Regions from separate parts of the Agromyces sp. NPDC056389 genome, predicted to be linked through region 1. Evidence: predicted binding sites of a transcription regulator. Region 1 holds the regulator's gene; each other region holds the start of a gene.

Region 1 (5,662 bases):
GGCGCGAACGAGCTCGAGCAGTTCTTCGATGAGTCGGCGCACGTGCATGCGCCCGTCGGCGTCGCCCCGGATCGCGATCTCGTTGCCGCGGACGTGCACCTGCACGCCGGGGTACTCGCGCTGCACCTGGGCCAGCAGTCGATCCTGGGGGCCGAGGAGTCGCACCATGGCGATTCCGTCGATGGTGAGCCGCTCCTCGTCGGCCGTGGCGGCCTCCGCCGGCGAGCGGTCGGCTGCGGCGCTCTCGCCGATCGGATCAGTATCCGGCAAGCGTGGCCTCCTCGAGGCCGCCGGCCAGCACGTGCGCGTGCACGTGGAAGATGGTCTGGCCCGCGGCGGCACCCGTGTTGAAGACGAGGCGGAACTGGCCGCCGGCGAGCTCGTCGGCGACGCCCCGCGAGACCTCCACGAGTTCGGCGAGCAGCCCCGGGTCGCCGGCGGCGAGCTCGACGACGTCGCGGTACTCCCCCGTCTTCGGCGTCACGACGACGTGCACGGGGGCCTTCGGCGCGATGTCGTGGAACGCGATGACGCGGTCGGTCTCCGCGACCACGCGCGCGGGGATCTCACGGGCGGCGATGCGCTCGAAGAGGGTCGGTTCTGCGCGGGACTCGGTCATGACTCCATCGTAGCGACGGATGCCTCACCACCGCCCGAGCGCGACGTTCAGCACCGCGATCGCGGCCGGCCCCGCCGTCGAGGTGCGCAGCACGGATGCCCCGAGCCGCACGGGCTCGGCTCCGGCGGCGACGAGGCGCTCGATCTCGGCCGGCGAGATGCCGCCCTCCGGGCCGACGACCAGGGCGAGGTCGCGGCCGTCGGGGCGGATGTCGGTGAGCGTCGCCGCCGCGGTCGGCTCGAGCAGCAGCATCCGCTGGCCGTCGAGGCGCTCGACGAGCTGGCCCGTCGTCGAGACGGGCGCGACGGCGGGAAGCCAGGCCCTGAGCGACTGCTTGACGGCCTCGCGCACGATCGTCGCCCAGCGCTGCCGGCCCTTCTCGGCCTTCGGCCCCTCCCAGCGCGACACCGAACGGCTCGCCGCCCAGGGCACGATCGCGTCGACGCCGAGTTCGGTCGCCGCCTGCACGGCGAGTTCGTCGCGATCGCCCTTGGCGAGTGCCTGCACGAGGGTGATGCGCGGCGAAGCGGCCACTTCGACGAGCACCTCGTCGACCGTCAGCTCGAGCTCGCGCGCTCCGGTCGACGCGACCACGCCGTGCACGAGCGTGCCGCGTCCGTCGCCGATCGCGATGCGCTCACCCGCTCGAACCCTCGAGACGGTGACCGCGTGACGTGCCTCGTCACCCGTGAGCGCCACCGTCGCGCCGGGTGCGACGGCGGAGAGATCGAGCGATTCGTCGAGGTAGAGGTGACTCACGGGCGCTCCGCCTAACCGAGGAACCGGTCGCGCAGGCGGGCGAAGATGCCCTGCTGGAAGTGGCTGAGCTCGGGCGCGGGCGCCTTCTTCGACGCGGCGAACTGCTGCATGAGGTCGCGCTCCTTCGAGGAGAGCTTCGTCGGCGTGACCACCTGGATGCAGACCTTGAGGTCGCCACGGCCCGAACCTCGCAGGCGCGAGACGCCGCGGTCCTTCACGGTGAGGATCTCGCCGCTCTGGAGGCCCGGCTTGAGCTCGACCTCGACGTCGCCGTCGAGTGCGGGAACGTTCGCGTGCGTGCCGAGGATCGCATCGGTCATCGAGACCTCGAGCGTGCACAGGAGGTCGTCGCCGTTGCGGCTGAAGACGTCGTGGTTCTTGACCTTGATCTCGAGGTAGAGGTCGCCGTTCGGGCCGCCGGCGGGGCCGGCCTCGCCCGAACCGGGCATCTGCAGGCGAACGCCCGTGTCGACACCGGCGGGGATGTCGACCGGAACGGTGCGACGTGCGCGCACGCGGCCCTGACCCTGGCAGGTCACGCAGGGCGTCGCGATGACGGTGCCGTAGCCGCGGCAGGTGCCGCAGGGGCTCGAGGTCATGACGTTGCCGAGGAGCGAGCGCACCGAGCGCTGGATCGACCCGGTGCCGTGGCAGATGTCGCACGTGACGGGCGAGGTGCCCGGCTGGCAGCACGAGCCGTGGCACGTCTCGCACGTCACCGCGGTGTCGACCTCGATGTCGCGGTGCGTGCCGAAGATGACCTCGTCGAGGCCGACCTCCACGCGCAGCAGCGCGTCCTGACCGCGTTCACGACGCGACCTGGGTCCGCGGCTCTGCTGGCCGGCCCCGAAGAACGTCTCGAAGATGTCGCCGAAGCCGCCGAAATTCTGGCCGCCGCCGAAGCCGCCCTGGTCGCCGAGGTCGTACTGCTGACGCTGCTTCGGGTCGGAGAGCACGTCGTAGGCGTGCGTGACCGACTTGAACCGCTCGGATGCCTCGGCGCCCGGGTTGACGTCGGGGTGGAGTTCGCGCGCGAGGCGACGGTACGCCTTCTTGATCTCATCGGGTGTTGCGTCGTGGGAGACGCCGAGGACCTCGTAGTGGTCGGCCACGGAGGGCTTGTCCTTTCGATTGCCGGATGCCGGTCGCGTGCGACGGGCGGCGGGTTCAGTTCTCGCCGAGCGTTCGGGAGAGGTAACGGGCGACGGCGCGAACGGCCGCCATGCTGTGGGAGTAGTCCATGCGTGTGGGTCCGACGATGCCGAGGCGCGAGATGTCGCGGCCCGGGATCGCGAATGCGCTCGAGACGACCGAGGTCTCGCCGAGGCCGAACGAGGCGTTCTCACGGCCGATGCGCACCGTGACGGCGTGCTCGTCGGCCGCCATCTCGCCGAAGAGCTTCAGCAGCACCACCTGCTCCTCGATGGCCTCGATCACGCCGAGGATGGAACCGGCGAAGTCCTGCTCGGTGCGCACGAGGTTCGCAGCGCCCGCGACCACGAGGCGGTCCTGGCGCTGGGCGCGCGCCTGCTCGGCGAGCGTCACGGCGAGCGTGTGCAGGACCGCGGCGTGATGGGGGTCGACGTTGTCGATCTCGCCTGACAGCGCGTCGGCGGCATCGGCCATGGCGCGCCCGCCCGCGATCTCGTTCAGTCGCACCCGAAGGGAGTCGAGCGTCTTCTCGTCGACCGGCTGCTCGAGCTCGGCGAGTCGCTGCTCGACCTGCCCGGAGTCGGTGATGAGGATGCAGAGGACGCGTTCGGGTGCGAGCGAGATGAGCTCGACATGGCGCAAGCGGGCGCTGCCGAAGCTCGGGTACTGCACGACCGCGAGCTGATTGGTGAGCTGCGCGATGAGTCGCACCGTGCGGGCGAGCAGCTCGTCGAGGTCGCTCGATTCGCCGAGGAACGTCTCGATCGCCTGTCTCTGCGCTCCGCTCAGCGGTCGCACATCGGTGAGCTGGTCGACGAAGACGCGGTAGCCCTTGTCGGTCGGGATACGGCCCGACGACGTGTGCGGGGCCGCGATCAGCTCTTCTTCTTCGAGCAATGCCATGTCGTTGCGGATCGTCGCCGCTGAGACGCCGAAGGCGTGCCGTTCGACGATCGACTTCGAGCCGACGGGTTCGCGTGACGCGACGTAGTCCTGCACGATCGCGCGCAGAACCGCGAGGCTGCGTTCGGAGACCATGTCCTCGCTTCCCTCCAGCGTTTAGCACTCGTTCTGACTGAGTGCTAATCATATCGCGACATCCCGTGTCGAGGCCGTTGCCAGCCGCGAGGCGCGGCGCTAGCTTATGGGTACCCCCCGCGAGTCACCCCCTTGGCTGCGATACCCGTCGCGCGAGATGCGGTTCATCTGAGAGCCCCCCGAAAGGCACGCACCATGACCGACCCCAACGCCCCTGCCCCCGATTCCGACGGCCGCCCGACGCCGCCACCGCCCGCCGCACCGCAGCCGGCCGCCGCTGCACCCCTCTCGCAGGAGCAGGACGTGCAGTGGGGTTCCTTCGCCCACCTCGGCGGCGTGCTCGGGTTCCTTCCCGCGCTCGTCATCTGGCTCGTCTTCAAGGACCGCGGCTCGTTCACGAACACCGAGGCGAAGGAAGCGCTGAACTTCCAGATCACGATCCTCATCGCCTACGTCATCGGCTGGGTCCTCTCGATCATCGTCATCGGCTTCATCATCGTGTGGGCCGCCTGGATCGTCAGCGTCGTCTTCTCGATCATCGCCTTCCTCAAGGCGAAGGACGGTCAGCACTACCGCTACCCGTTCGCCATCCGACTCATCAAGTAGACACTCGGTACGGAGCGCGCCGAGAGAATTCCTCACCGGTCGCGCTCCGCTGTGCCAGCATGGAGTGTTTCGAACCTCGCCCGTCGGGCGACGAGACCGAATCTCGCCCTCGGGCGAGCCGACCAAGGAGACATCATGTCCGACGCCACCCCGCCTCCCCCGCCGCCCTCGAACCCCTACGAGCAGCCGGGCCAGCAGCTCAGCCCCTCCGACGAGAAGCTCTGGGCGACGCTCATCCACATCGGCGGCATCTTCTTCAGCTTCGTGCCGGCCCTCATCGGCTACCTGATCCTGAAGGACAAGGGGCCGTTCGTGCGCGCGCACACCGCGACCGCGCTGAACTTCCAGATCACGATGGCCATCGCCTACGTGGTCAGCTACGTCCTCTGGCTGGTGGTGATCGGTTGGTTCATCACCATCGCGATCGGCGTCATCGTGATCGTCTTCAGCATCATCGCCGCGGTGAAGGCCAACCAGGGCCAGCCCTACACCTACCCGCTCTCGATCAAGTTCGTGAGCTGAGCTCCGACGACTCGTCGAGCAGGCGCCTGACCACGGCGTCAGCGAGCAGCCGCCCTCTCCTGGTGAGTGTCACCACTCCCGAGAGGGCGGCTTTCGCGTCCACCAGTTCATCGGCGATGAGTCCGGCGACCGCATGGCGGCCACCCGCATGCAGCGAGGCGACGGAGATGCCCTCGCGAATGCGAGTCAGCAGCAGCACGCGCTCGACCTCGCGGGTCGGGGCGTCGAGCGTCTCGCGCCCGACCGCCGGCGAGACGCCCGCGGTCACCCGATCGGCATAGGCCGAGGGGTGCTTCGCATTCCACCACCGCACGCCACCGACGTGGCTGTGTGCACCGGGGCCGACGCCCCACCAATCGTCGCCGCGCCAGTAGCCGAGGTTGTGCCGTGACCGGTGCGAGGCATCCGTCGCCCAGTTGCTGACCTCGTACCATTCGTAGCCGGCCGCGGCGAGCAGGTCGTCGGCCAGTTCGTACATGTCGGCCTCGAGGTCGTCATCGGGCTGCGCGAGTTCGCCCCGGCGGATCTGCCGGGCGAGCTTCGTCCCCTCCTCGACGATGAGCGCGTAGGCGCTCACGTGGTCGGGGCGCTCGGCGACGACGGCCTCGACGCTGCGGCGCCAGTCGTCGATCGATTCGCCCGGCGTGCCGTAGATCAGGTCGAGGCTGACGTCGAGGCCCGCCTCCCGGGCCCAGCGCACGACGAGCGGCACCCGCGCCGGATCGTGCGTGCGGTCGAGCGCGGCGAGCACGTGCGGCACCGCCGACTGCATGCCGAACGAGACGCGGGTGAAGCCGCCCTCGGCGAGACGCACGAGGTCGTCGGGCCCGACCGAGTCGGGGTTCGCCTCGGTCGTGACCTCGGCGCCGGGCTCGAACCCGAACTCGTCGCGCACCGCACCCAGCATGCGCACGAGGTCGTCGGCCGGCAGCAGGGTCGGCGTTCCGCCGCCGAAGAAGACGGTCG
Region 2 (5,662 bases), 1.1 Mb from region 1:
GACGAGTTCGGCATCTCGGCGGCCCGCTACTATCGGATCCTCGGCGAGCTCCTCGATTCACCCGCGGCGCTGAGGCACGATCCGATGCTCGTCAAGCGACTGCAGCGGATGCGTGCGGCCCGCGCGGCGGCGCGAACGCGTCGTTCGCTCTCGATCGGCCGACCGCTCGACTGAGCGCGGCCCCGACAGACGACTGGACTCATGGCGCAGAAGTTCCCCCGCGATCGTTTCGACTCGATCCCGCATGGCATCGACCGTGTCGGGGCGCACCGAGCGCCGGCGCGCCGGGGCGCCGGATGGATCACCTTCGGATGGGCGGCGCTCGCGACGGTCGTGCTCGTCGCAGTCGGCATCGGCGGCGTCATGCTCTTCAACGATCGGCTGAACTTCGGCGACACCCCGGTCGCGACCCCGAGTGCGACGCCGGTCGTCACCGCCGAACCCGTGATCGCACCCGACATCCCCGTGCTCGTGCTGAACGGCACGGCGACGGCCGGGCTCGCGGCGAAGGCGGCCGAGACCCTCACCGCCAACGGCGTCCCCGTCGGGTCGGCCGCCAACGCCGACGAAGACACCCTGACCGAGACCGTCGTGTACTACGCGACGCCCGAGCTCGAGGGAGCCGCCCGCGGCGTCGCGCAGTTCCTGCCCGAGGCCGATGTGCGCGTGTCCGAGCAGTTCGCCGCCACCGGGAACCAGCTCGTGGTCGTGCTGGGCTCCGACTACGCGACCGCGACCGCGGGCTGACCGCGCGCCATACGCCGGACGCTGGTCGTGGCTGCGAATCGTTGCCATTCCGATATCGGCTCCGCGCCGCAGGCCCTTGTGCGGGAACGTCCAGTCGTGAGTATCTGGTTTCGGCCGCTCGGAAGCTCGAGCGCACGGTTCCGTCCCTGGCACCCTGCGCCGGCGTGAGCGGTCCGGCACAGGCCACGGGCGCGTGCTGATCGGACACGGCAACATGGGAGCAACGCATGGCGAACGGAACCGTCAAGTGGTTCAACGCTGAAAAAGGCTATGGATTCATCACGGTCGACGAGGGTGGTCAAGACGTCTTCGTCCACTACTCCGCGATCGACATGTCGGGCTACAAGGTCCTCGAGGAGGGGCAGCAGGTCGTCTTCGAGGTCGGCACGGGCTCGAAGGGGCCGCAGGCCGAAGGCGTCCGCCCGGCCTGACCTCGATTCGCGGGCGCGCCGCCGACCCGGCGGCGCGTTCTCGCGCCCCCGATGACGCTCAGGTCTACGCTGGCCGCATGGGAGCGCAGGTCGTGCGTGCTCCGCGGCAGCGGGGAGCGCGGATCGGCGTGCTCGTCGCGGCCGCGCTGCTGCTGACCGGCTGCCAATCGGCGCCCGAGCCCGACCCCGCGCCGAGCAAGGCCGCGGTTCGGCCCTCCGCCGACGCCGCGACGTCTGCGGTGTCGTTCGCTCCGCTGCGCGGAACCCCGGCGGATGCGGCCGTGCTCGCGCACCCGTCGCTCGCGGTGAAGATCGACAACCACGAGGAGGCGCGTCCGCAGATCGCGCTGAACCGCACCGACATCGTGTTCGAGGAACTCGTCGAGGGCGGACTCACCCGATACGTCGCGATCTGGCATTCGGACGTCCCCGACGAGGTCGGGCCCGTGCGGTCCATCCGCCCCATGGACCCCGACATCGCCTCGCCCTTCGGCGGCATCATCGCCTATTCCGGAGGACAGGATCAGTTCGTCGCGATGATGATGGCGACGCCGCTCGTCAACATCGTCTTCGACTTCGACGAGACCGGACTCTTCTCCCGGGCCGACGAGCGGCCCGGGCCGCACGACGTGATCCTCCGCTCCGCCGAGGCCGTCTCCCGCAACGCCTCGCTCGCGCCGCCGCCCGTGCAATTCGCCTACGGCACGGCCGATCCGCTCGCGGCGCCCGCCCTCGCCGCGGCGCCGACCTCGCGCGTCGACCTCGTCTTCTCCGAAGGCCGGTTCCCCGCTTGGGAGTGGGATGCCGCGACATCCGGCTGGCTCCGATCGCAGGAGGGCTCGCCCGACCTCGAGGCGTCGGGGGAGCGGGTGCGCGCCACGAACGTCGTGACGCTTCGCGTCACGATCGACGGGAGCTACGGAGAGGTGCCGAAGACCGTCCTCATCGGCTCGGGCGAGGCCTGGGTCTCCGCCGCAGGCCGAACAGCTCACGGCACATGGGCGAAGGGTGCCGCGGATTCACCGATCACCCTCACCGCCGACGACGGCTCTCCGCTGCGGCTGGCTCCCGGCAACACGTGGGTCGAGCTCGTGCCGAGCGAGGGTTCGGCGACCTTCACGCCCTGAGCGGACAGCGTCGGGCTCGCTTGCACTCGTGGCGGTCGAGTGCCAGAATCGATTTAGCACTCACTCGTTTTGAGTGCTAACCCAACGAATCTTTGAAGACGTCCGGGAAAGGACGAGAGAAACACATGGCAAAGATCATTGCTTTCAACGAGGAGGCCCGTCGTGGCCTCGAGCGTGGCCTCAACACGCTCGCCGACGCGGTGAAGGTGACCCTCGGCCCGCGCGGACGCAACGTCGTGCTCGAGAAGAAGTGGGGCGCACCCACGATCACGAACGACGGTGTGTCGATCGCCAAGGAGATCGAGCTCGACGACCCGTACGAGAAGATCGGTGCCGAGCTCGTCAAGGAGGTCGCCAAGAAGACCGACGACGTCGCCGGTGACGGCACCACGACCTCGGTCGTGCTCGCCCAGGCGCTCGTGCGCGAGGGCCTCCGCAACGTCGCCGCAGGCGCCGACCCCATCTCGCTGAAGCGCGGCATCGAGAAGGCCGTCCGCGCCGTCGAGGCCGAGCTCCTCGCCAACGCGAAGGACGTCGAGACGAAGGAAGAGATCGCCGCAACGGCTTCGATCTCCGCCGCCGACGAGCAGATCGGTGCGCTCATCGCCGAGGCGATCGACAAGGTCGGCAAGGAGGGCGTCGTCACCGTCGAGGAGTCGAACACCTTCGGCACCGAGCTCGAGCTGACCGAGGGCATGCGCTTCGACAAGGGCTACCTGTCGGCGTACTTCGTCACCGACCCCGAGCGTCAGGAAGCGGTCTTCGAAGACCCGTACATCCTGATCGTCAACGGCAAGGTCTCGAACATCAAGGACCTGCTGCCGATCGTCGACAAGGTCATCCAGACCGGCAAGCAGCTCCTCATCATCGCCGAGGACGTCGACGGCGAAGCACTCGCGACCCTGATCGTCAACAAGATCCGCGGCATCTTCAAGTCGGTCGCCGTCAAGGCCCCCGGCTTCGGCGACCGCCGCAAGGCGCAGCTGCAGGACATCGCGACCCTCACCGGTGGCCAGGTCATCTCCGAGGAGGTCGGCCTCAAGCTCGAGAACGTCACCCTCGACCTGCTCGGCTCGGCTCGCAAGGTCATCATCACCAAGGACGAGACGACCATCGTCGAGGGTGGCGGCGACGAGGAGGCCATCGCCGGTCGTGTCGCGCAGATCCGCAAGGAGATCGAGAACACCGACTCCGACTACGACCGCGAGAAGCTCCAGGAGCGCCTCGCCAAGCTCGCCGGCGGCGTCGCCGTCATCAAGGCGGGTGCGGCGACCGAGGTCGAGCTCAAGGAGCGCAAGCACCGCATCGAGGACGCCGTCCGCAACGCGAAGGCAGCCGTCGAAGAGGGCATCGTCGCCGGTGGTGGCGTCGCCCTCATCCAGGCCGGCAAGACCGCCTTCGAGAAGCTCGAGCTCACGGGCGACGAGGCGACCGGTGCGAACATCGTTCGCGTCGCGATCGATGCTCCGCTCAAGCAGATCGCCCTCAACGCCGGCCTCGAGCCGGGCGTCGTGGTCGACCGCGTGCGCAACCTCCCGGTCGGCCAGGGCCTCAACGCCGCGACCGGTGAGTACGTCGACATGCTCGCCGCCGGCATCAACGACCCGGTGAAGGTCACCCGCTCCGCGCTGCTCAACGCCGCGTCGATCGCGGGCCTGTTCCTCACCACCGAGGCCGTCGTCGCCGACAAGCCCGAGAAGAACGCCGCTCCGGTCGGCGACCCGACGGGCGGCATGGACTTCTAGTCCGCGCCTCGCGAAGCACACGATGGGCGTCTCCCTCCGGGGAGGCGCCCATCGTCGTATCCGATGATCTCCGGCGGCCGAGTCCGGACGGAGTCAGGCTCGTGCGCGGGCGTACTGCTCCCGGATCACGCCGCAGGGGCGGCTCTCGAGCTCGGCGTCGACCTCGAGCGGCCACGTGGGGCGCTCGCCGGTGAGCGCCCACCTCGCCTGCCGCGCCGCGCCGTCGGCGACGTACTCGCCGGGCACGGGCACGATGACCGGAGCATCGAAGACCTGGGCGGCGACGTGTCGCACGGCAGGGTTCTGCGCCGCGCCGCCGATGAGCAGCACTCGCGACACCTCGACGCCCTGCCCGCGTACGGCGTCGAGGCCGTCGGCGAGTCCGCAGAGCAGCCCCTCGATGGCGGCCCTCGCGATCGAGGAGCGAGTGGTGTTGGCGAGCGTGAGCCCCGAGAACGAGGCGGTCGCGTCGGGGAGGTTGGGAGTCCGCTCGCCTTCGAAGTAGGGCACGAGCACGGCTCCGGATGCCCCGGGCTCGGCATCGAGTGCGAGCCTGCCGAGTTCGTCGTGGCCGACGCCGAGCAGCCGTGCCGTCACGTCGAGCACTCGCGCGGCGTTCAGCGTCGCGATGAGTGGCAGGCGCCGCCCCGTGGCGTCCGCGAAACCGGCGACCGTGCCCGACGCGTCGGCGATGGCGGCATCCGTCACCGCGAAGACCGTACCGCTCGTGCCGATCGAGACGACGACGTCGCCCGGCGCCGCGTCGAGGCCGAGCGCGGCGGCCGCGTTGTCGCCGGCTCCGGCGCCCACGAGGATGCCGTCGGGCGTGCGGCCGGCGACCTCGTCCGGGGCGAGCACGCGTGGCAGCACGGCATCGTGCCCGAGCGCGCGGACGAACAGCTCGCGGTCGTACCCGTTCGGTCCCCAGTAGGCGGTGCCGCTCGCATCCGATCGGTCGGTCGTGAGCTCGCCGAGGACCGGCCCGAGCGGTGACTCGCCCGCCGGGCCGAAGCCGCGCAGTCGCCAGGTGAGCCAGTCGTGGGGGAGGGCGACGGCGGCGACGCGGGCCGCGGCGTCCGGTTCGTTGTCACGCAGCCAGCGCAGCTTCGTCGCCGTGAACGATGCCACCGGCACGACGCCGGTGCGCCGGGCGTATTCGTCGGCACCGACCTCGGCGATGAGGTCGCGCGCGGCCCGGGCGGAACGGGTGTCGTTCCAGAGCAGCGCGTCTCGGATGACCCGCCCCTCGGCATCGAGCACGATCATGCCGTGCTGCTGGCCTGCGACGGAGATCGCCTCGACGCCGTCGAGCCCGCCAGCGTCGGCGACCGCCGTGAGCAGTGCCGCCAACCACGCGGCCGGATCGACCTCGGTGCCGGCGGGGTGCGGCGCCCGGCCGGAGCGCACGAGCGCCCCGGTCGCAGCGTCTCGGATGACTACCTTGCACGCCTGCGTCGACGAGTCGACGCCTGCGACGAGCGACACGCGCCGTGCCTAGCCGCGTGCGCCGAGCAGGTGCTCGGTGGCGAGCTGCTGGAGCCGCACGAAACCGAAGCCGTGTCCGCCGAGGTAGGCGTCGGCGTCGAATTCCTCGAACGCGGCGCGGTCGGCG
Region 3 (5,662 bases), 1.2 Mb from region 1:
CATGGGCCATGACGCTACCATCGCCGCTGCGGGCTGCTCGACGGTGATGGGCGTGCCGGGCGCACGAAAGCGGGCCCCGGCCGAAGCCGGGACCCGCTCAGTTCTACCCGTACTAGTTGATGCGGGTGTACTTGTTGTCGTCGCCGTACTCGTAGACGCCGATGGTCGCCTCGGTCGGGTCACCGTGCTCGTCGAGCGTGATGGGACCGGACGCACCGTCGAAGTCGATCTGCTTGCCCTCGGCGAGCAGCGCAGCGCCGTCGGCGAAGGTCGTGACCTTCTCGCCGTCGCCCGAGCCACCCGACACCTGACGCAGGTACTTGGCGATGTCGGCACCGTCGGTGCTGTTCGCCGCGTACGCCGCGAGGGCGATGAGGACCGTTGCGTCGTACGACTCAGGGCCGTAGCTGAAGTCGGCGAGGTCCGGGTTGACTCCGAGGAGTCGGTCGCGGAAGTCGTCTTCGAGCTTCGGGCCGGGCAGCGTGCCCTTCGAGCCGGCGATGAGGCCGGGAGCGAAGTCCGCGCTGTAGTCGGACAGGTTGCCGTCGACGAAGTAGAGCTGGTCACCGGGGTAGCCCGAGCCGACGAGCGCCGGTACGACGACCTTCGCCTCGTCGAACGTGATGACTGCGACGGCGTCGGGGTTCGCGGCCGAGATGGCCGAGAGCTGCGCGTCGAAGTTCGAGTCACCCGTGTTGAAGAGCTCTTCGGCGACGACTTCGCCGCCTGCCGCCTCGAACGCCTCCTTGGTCGCGGCCGCGAGGCCGGTGCCGTAGGGGTCGTTCAGCACGAGCAGACCGAGGGTCGAGTTGCCGTCGTCGGCGATCTGCGTGCCGAGCACCTCGCCCTGGAGCAGGTCGGAGGGTGCCGTGCGGAAGTACAGACCGGCGTCTTCGTACTCGGTGAAGTCGGGCGAGGTGTTCGCCGGGGAGAACTGCACGACTCCTGCCGAAGTGATCTGGTCGATCACGGTGAAGGAGACGCCCGACGAAGCCGCGCCCACGATCGCCGAGACGTCCTGCGAGAGCAGGTCGGTCACGGAGACGGTTGCGATGTCCGTCGTGGTGTCACCGGAGTCGCGGTAGACGACCTCGAGGCTCATGCCCGAGTCGGCGTCGTTGACCTCTTCTGCGCCGAGTGCCACGCCGGCCTCCTCGGGCGGGCCGAGGAACGCGAGCGTACCGCTCTGGGGAAGGATCGTGCCGATCTTGAGATCCAGCGCACGTTCACCGGCCTCGATGGGCAGGGCGTCGCCGGCGGTGTCTTCGCCCGGCTCTTCCGTCTCGGTCGACGGCGTGCCGCCCGACGCGCACGCAGACAGGAGAAGGGTGCTGACGCCGGCAATGGCGAGACCCGTCCAGGCTGCGCGAGCCGAACGCTTGGCCGTGGCCTTCGCGAATACGCTCATGTTGCTCCTTGGGACTGAAGGAATTGGTACACAATGCAGCGCCGTGGTGACGCCGTTGTCTGACAGTATTCCGCGCCCATGGCGGAAACAAGACGCTGCGGTCACAACCGTGTAACACCGCGTCAATCGTTACCGCGCCGACACCTCGAGCGTGTTCAACGCACGGAATCGGCGGAAACAGGGGCTTTCACGCGGGGATCGCGCGCCCGCGGCATCCGCTCGCCCGGCTCGGGAGCGAAGGTGCCTCGCAGGGCCTCGAAGTCGGTTCAGACTGGTTCGGCGACGACACGTCGTGAGGCCCGGACCCCGCGAAGCAGGTCGACCGTCAGCACGATGAGCGCGAGCCACACGAGCCCGAAACCGACCCAGCGCTCGAGGGGCATCGGCTCCTGCAGGATGAACACTCCGACGAGGAACTGGATGAACGGCGCGAAGTACTGGATGAAGCCCATGAAGATGAGCGGCAGCCGGCGTGAAGCGGCGGCGAACAGCAGGAGCGGCACGGCGGTGACTGCGCCGAGCCCGACCAGCAGCGCCGTGTGCCACACGCTCACGGTGCCGATCGTGAGCCCCGTGGTCATCGCCACGAAGACGAGCTGGACGACCGCGAGGGGCGCGAGCCAGACGGTCTCGAGCGTCAGGCCCGAGACGGCGTCGACCTTCGGGCCGACGCGCTTCTTGATGAGCCCGTAGAACCCGAACGAGAACGCGAGCACGAGCGCGATCCAGGGCAGCTGGCCGTACCCGAGCGCGAGCACGATCACCGCGACGATGGAGATGCCGACCGCGGTCCACTGCGTCGGATTCAGCCGCTCTCGCTGCACGAACACCCCGAGGAACACCGTGACGATGGGGTTGATGAAATAGCCGAGGGCGGCTTCGACGACCTGGTTCGTCGTCGCGGCGTAGACGTAGGTCTGCCAGTTGATGAAGATCAGCACGCCCGCGAGGCCCATCGTGAGCACGATGCGGCGATCGCGGAGCAGCACGGCGAGCGCACGCCACGCTCGAGTGACCGCGATGAGCAGGGCGCAGAAGACGAGCGAGAACAGCACGCGCCAGGCGACGATCTCGACCGGGCCCGACGGTGCGAGCGCGATGAAGTAGATCGGCAGGAATCCCCAGAGACCGTAGGCCGCGATCGCGTAGACGAGGCCCGAGCGACTCACGCCTGCCGAGGAACTCACCGGAGAGGGAACCTGGGTCTCGGAGCGGGATGGCACCTGCACAGACTACGCCCGCCGGCAGTCGTCGACCGGCGTCGGGGCGGCCGTTCCGCGTCGAGATCCGGCCACTGCGGGCGGGCGAGCCCGGCGCCTGCCGGGCGGTCGGCGACGGATGCCGCGGCATCCGTCGCCCGGATACGACGAGGCCCGGACGCCCCACTGGGGTGTCCGGGCCTCGGATCGTGTCGCGCTTAGCGGACGACGACTGCGAGCACGTCGCGAGCCGACAGGACGAGGAAGTCCTCGCCGCCGAACTTGACCTCGGTGCCGCCGTACTTCGAGTAGATCACCTTGTCGCCGACTGCGACGTCGAGCGGGACGCGGTTGCCGTTGTCATCGATGCGGCCGGGGCCCACTGCCACGACCTCGCCCTCCTGGGGCTTCTCCTTGGCAGTGTCGGGGATGACCAGACCGGATGCGGTGGTCTGCTCGGCCTCGACCTGCTTGATGACGATGCGATCCTCGAGCGGCTTGATGGAAACCGACACGGTTGACCCCTTCTCTCTGTGAAGAAAACTGTCTTGACGAAGACTTGGTTAGCAGCCTCAGAGCGAGAGTGCTAAGGCGAGTCTAGGCGCGATTTGGCACTCGTGCAACGTGAGTGCCAGCCCGTTCAGCCGCTGGCGAAACACCGGTTCCGACGCACTGCACCTCGTGCCGCGACCGGTGCTCGTGCTGCCGCGCGGTGCTAGCGTTGCCGAGTGGATCGTGCCGAACTCGTCGAACTGCTCTCCCCCGAGGGTCTCACGCTGCTCGACGGGCTGCCCGATTGGGATTCGAAGGCCGACATCGTCAAGACCGTCGCCGATCTGCGCAAGCAGGGCCACCCGCCCACTCTCGTCGCCGCCGTCCTCAGCCAGGCGAAGCTCCGCGCGAAGGCCGCGGCCAAGTTCGGCCCGTTCGCGTCGCGCATGCTCTTCACCGAGGCAGGACTCGAGCAGGCGACCCGCCTGAAGGTCGCGGCCCTGCACGCCGGGCGGTTCTCGCGCGCCGGAGTGCGCCACGTCGCCGATCTCGGCTGCGGCATCGGCGGAGACGCCCTCGCCATGGCCGCGATCGACCTCGAGGTCACCGCCGCCGAGGCCGACGAGGTGACCGCCGCGATCGCCGCCTACAATCTCACGCCGTTCTCGCACGTGCGCGTGCTGCACGAGCAGGCCGAGAACGTCGCGCTCGGCGGCATCGACGGCGCCTGGCTCGACCCCGCCCGGCGCACCACCGCGGGCGGCACGACGACGAGAATCACGGATGCCTCGGCCTACTCCCCCTCGCTCGACTTCGCATTCGGGCTCGGCGAGCGCATGCCGGTCGGCGTGAAGCTCGGCCCGGGCACCGACCGCGATGTGATCCCGGCCGAGGCCGAGGCGCAATGGGTCTCCGTCGACGGCGATCTCGTCGAGCTCGGCGTCTGGTTCGGCGCCGTCGCCCGACCGGGCATCCGACGGGCCGCGCTCGTCATCCGCGGCGATGCCGCGCAGGAGCTCACTGCCGATGCCGACAGTGAGGACGCACCCGTCGGCCCGCTCGGCGAGTACGTCTACGAGCCCGACGGCGCCGTGATCCGAGCACGCCTGATCGGCGATCTCGCGCGTGCGAACGGCGCCTGGATGCTGAGCTCCGGCATCGCGTACCTCACCTCCGACACCGCGTTCGATTCGCCGTTCGCCCGCGGCTTCCGCGTGATCGAACGCCTGCCCGCCGACGAACGACAGCTGCGGCAGGCTCTCGCGGCCCGCGGCATCGGCACCCTCGAGATCAAGAAGCGCGGGGTCGACGTCGACCCGGCGCAGCTCCGAACGCGCCTGAAGCTGAAGGGCGCTGCGTCTGCGACCATCGTGCTGACGAGGGAAGCCGGCCGGCACGTCGCGCTGCTCGTCGAGCGGCTCTGACGTTCGAACGGCGCCGACCTCGAACGGCGCTGACGCACGGGCAGCTCCGACGCGGCGCGAGCTCAGCGCGGAAGCGCCCCGAAGACGATCGCGTAGTACCCGATCCACACGGCTGAGAACACGAGCCCGGCGAGCCCCGTGCCGATGCCGACGAAGGCCAGGGTTCGGCCGTGCTCTTCTCGGCGCAGCCCGAGCACGCCGAAGACGAGCGCCGCGATCGACAGCGGCAGCATCCACCCGACGAAGAGCGAAGCCGCTGCGCCGATGGTGCCGACCACCGCGGCGACCCAGCTGTACACCCGCCGCTGCGTCTGCTCCTCCGCCTCCTCGACCGGATCGAGGCCTGGGCGATGGACGATGAGGAGCTGCCCGGTCGAGATCGACTGGAGCTGCCCCGTGTCGAACGGAACCTCGAACTCGCGCACAGCAGGTTCGGCCCTGAATGTCGGCTCTGAGGGCTGGAACGGGGCGAGCGGATCGGCGGCCGTCGCAGGATCCGCCTGCGGGGCGAGCGGATCGACGGGTGTCGCGGGACCCGGCTGCTGGGCACGTGGCTCGGCGGGCGCCGCAGGATCCGCTTGCTGGGCCGACGGACCGGGCGGTGTCCCGGGCCGGGCCAACGGCGGCTGCGACGACTCCGGCGGCATGCCGGCCCCCGCAACGCGGTCGGGGGCCTCGCCGTCGGGCGAACCCCCCTCACGCGCGGTCATCGGGTGCTCCTCAGTAGTAGTAGTTCCCGTAGCTGGCGGCGAACACGCCCCACAGCACGAGCGACAGCAGCGCGATGCCGATGCCGACGAATCCGAGGATGATGCCGGTGAGCCACATGCCCTTGGCTGCGGGCTCCTTCTTCTTGCCCAGGAAGCCGAGCACGACGGCCGCGGCCGGGATGAAGAGCTGCAGGACGCCGCCGACGAACGGGATGAAGACGACGAAGAATCCGAGCAGGCCCACGATGCCGGCGATGAGCGAGATCAGGCTGAGCACCGGAGTCGGCTTCGACGGCGTGGCCGGCGCGTATGCGCCGCCGTAGGCGGGCTGTGCCGGAGCACCGTACCCGGCACCCGGAGCACCCGCAGCGGGCTGCGCGGGAGCACCGTAGGCCGGCGGGGCGGGCGGGGCCGGCGGTGTCGGCGCAC

Evidence for each region. Region 1 encodes HrcA, which represses chaperone genes, less so after heat shock. Its sites were predicted from a motif close to TTNGCACTCGNNNNNNNCGAGTGCNAA; they were not measured.
Region 2: groL (chaperonin GroEL) is a predicted target of HrcA. The motif match lies at 2,359-2,385, and genes of this name have one in related genera.
Region 3: groES (co-chaperone GroES) is a predicted target of HrcA. The motif match lies at 3,216-3,242, and genes of this name have one in related genera.

The regions. Positions count from the first base shown of each region.
Region 1 is NZ_JBHJPN010000001.1:95,587-101,248, reverse strand. Features, by position in the region: gene ACFCVM_RS00505 (PhoH family protein) at 1-168, opposite strand, end outside; gene ACFCVM_RS00500 (HIT domain-containing protein) at 257-619, opposite strand; gene ACFCVM_RS00495 (16S rRNA (uracil(1498)-N(3))-methyltransferase) at 644-1,378, opposite strand; gene dnaJ (molecular chaperone DnaJ) at 1,390-2,490, opposite strand; gene hrcA (heat-inducible transcriptional repressor HrcA) at 2,546-3,568, opposite strand; gene ACFCVM_RS00480 (DUF4870 domain-containing protein) at 3,764-4,174, shown strand; gene ACFCVM_RS00475 (DUF4870 domain-containing protein) at 4,310-4,696, shown strand; gene hemW (radical SAM family heme chaperone HemW) at 4,680-5,662, opposite strand, start outside.
Region 2 is NZ_JBHJPN010000001.1:1,178,745-1,184,406, reverse strand. Features, by position in the region: gene ACFCVM_RS05490 (DUF3263 domain-containing protein) at 1-174, shown strand, start outside; gene ACFCVM_RS05485 (LytR C-terminal domain-containing protein) at 202-747, shown strand; gene ACFCVM_RS05480 (cold-shock protein) at 975-1,178, shown strand; gene ACFCVM_RS05475 (DUF3048 domain-containing protein) at 1,256-2,305, shown strand; gene groL (chaperonin GroEL) at 2,431-4,050, shown strand; gene xylB (xylulokinase) at 4,144-5,535, opposite strand; gene xylA (xylose isomerase) at 5,545-5,662, opposite strand, start outside.
Region 3 is NZ_JBHJPN010000001.1:1,321,682-1,327,343, forward strand. Features, by position in the region: gene ACFCVM_RS06115 (HIT family protein) at 1-3, opposite strand, end outside; gene ACFCVM_RS06120 (ABC transporter substrate-binding protein) at 113-1,408, opposite strand; gene rarD (EamA family transporter RarD) at 1,675-2,631, opposite strand; gene groES (co-chaperone GroES) at 2,826-3,122, opposite strand; gene ACFCVM_RS06135 (SAM-dependent methyltransferase) at 3,336-4,523, shown strand; gene ACFCVM_RS06140 (hypothetical protein) at 4,586-5,233, opposite strand; gene ACFCVM_RS06145 (hypothetical protein) at 5,244-5,662, opposite strand, start outside.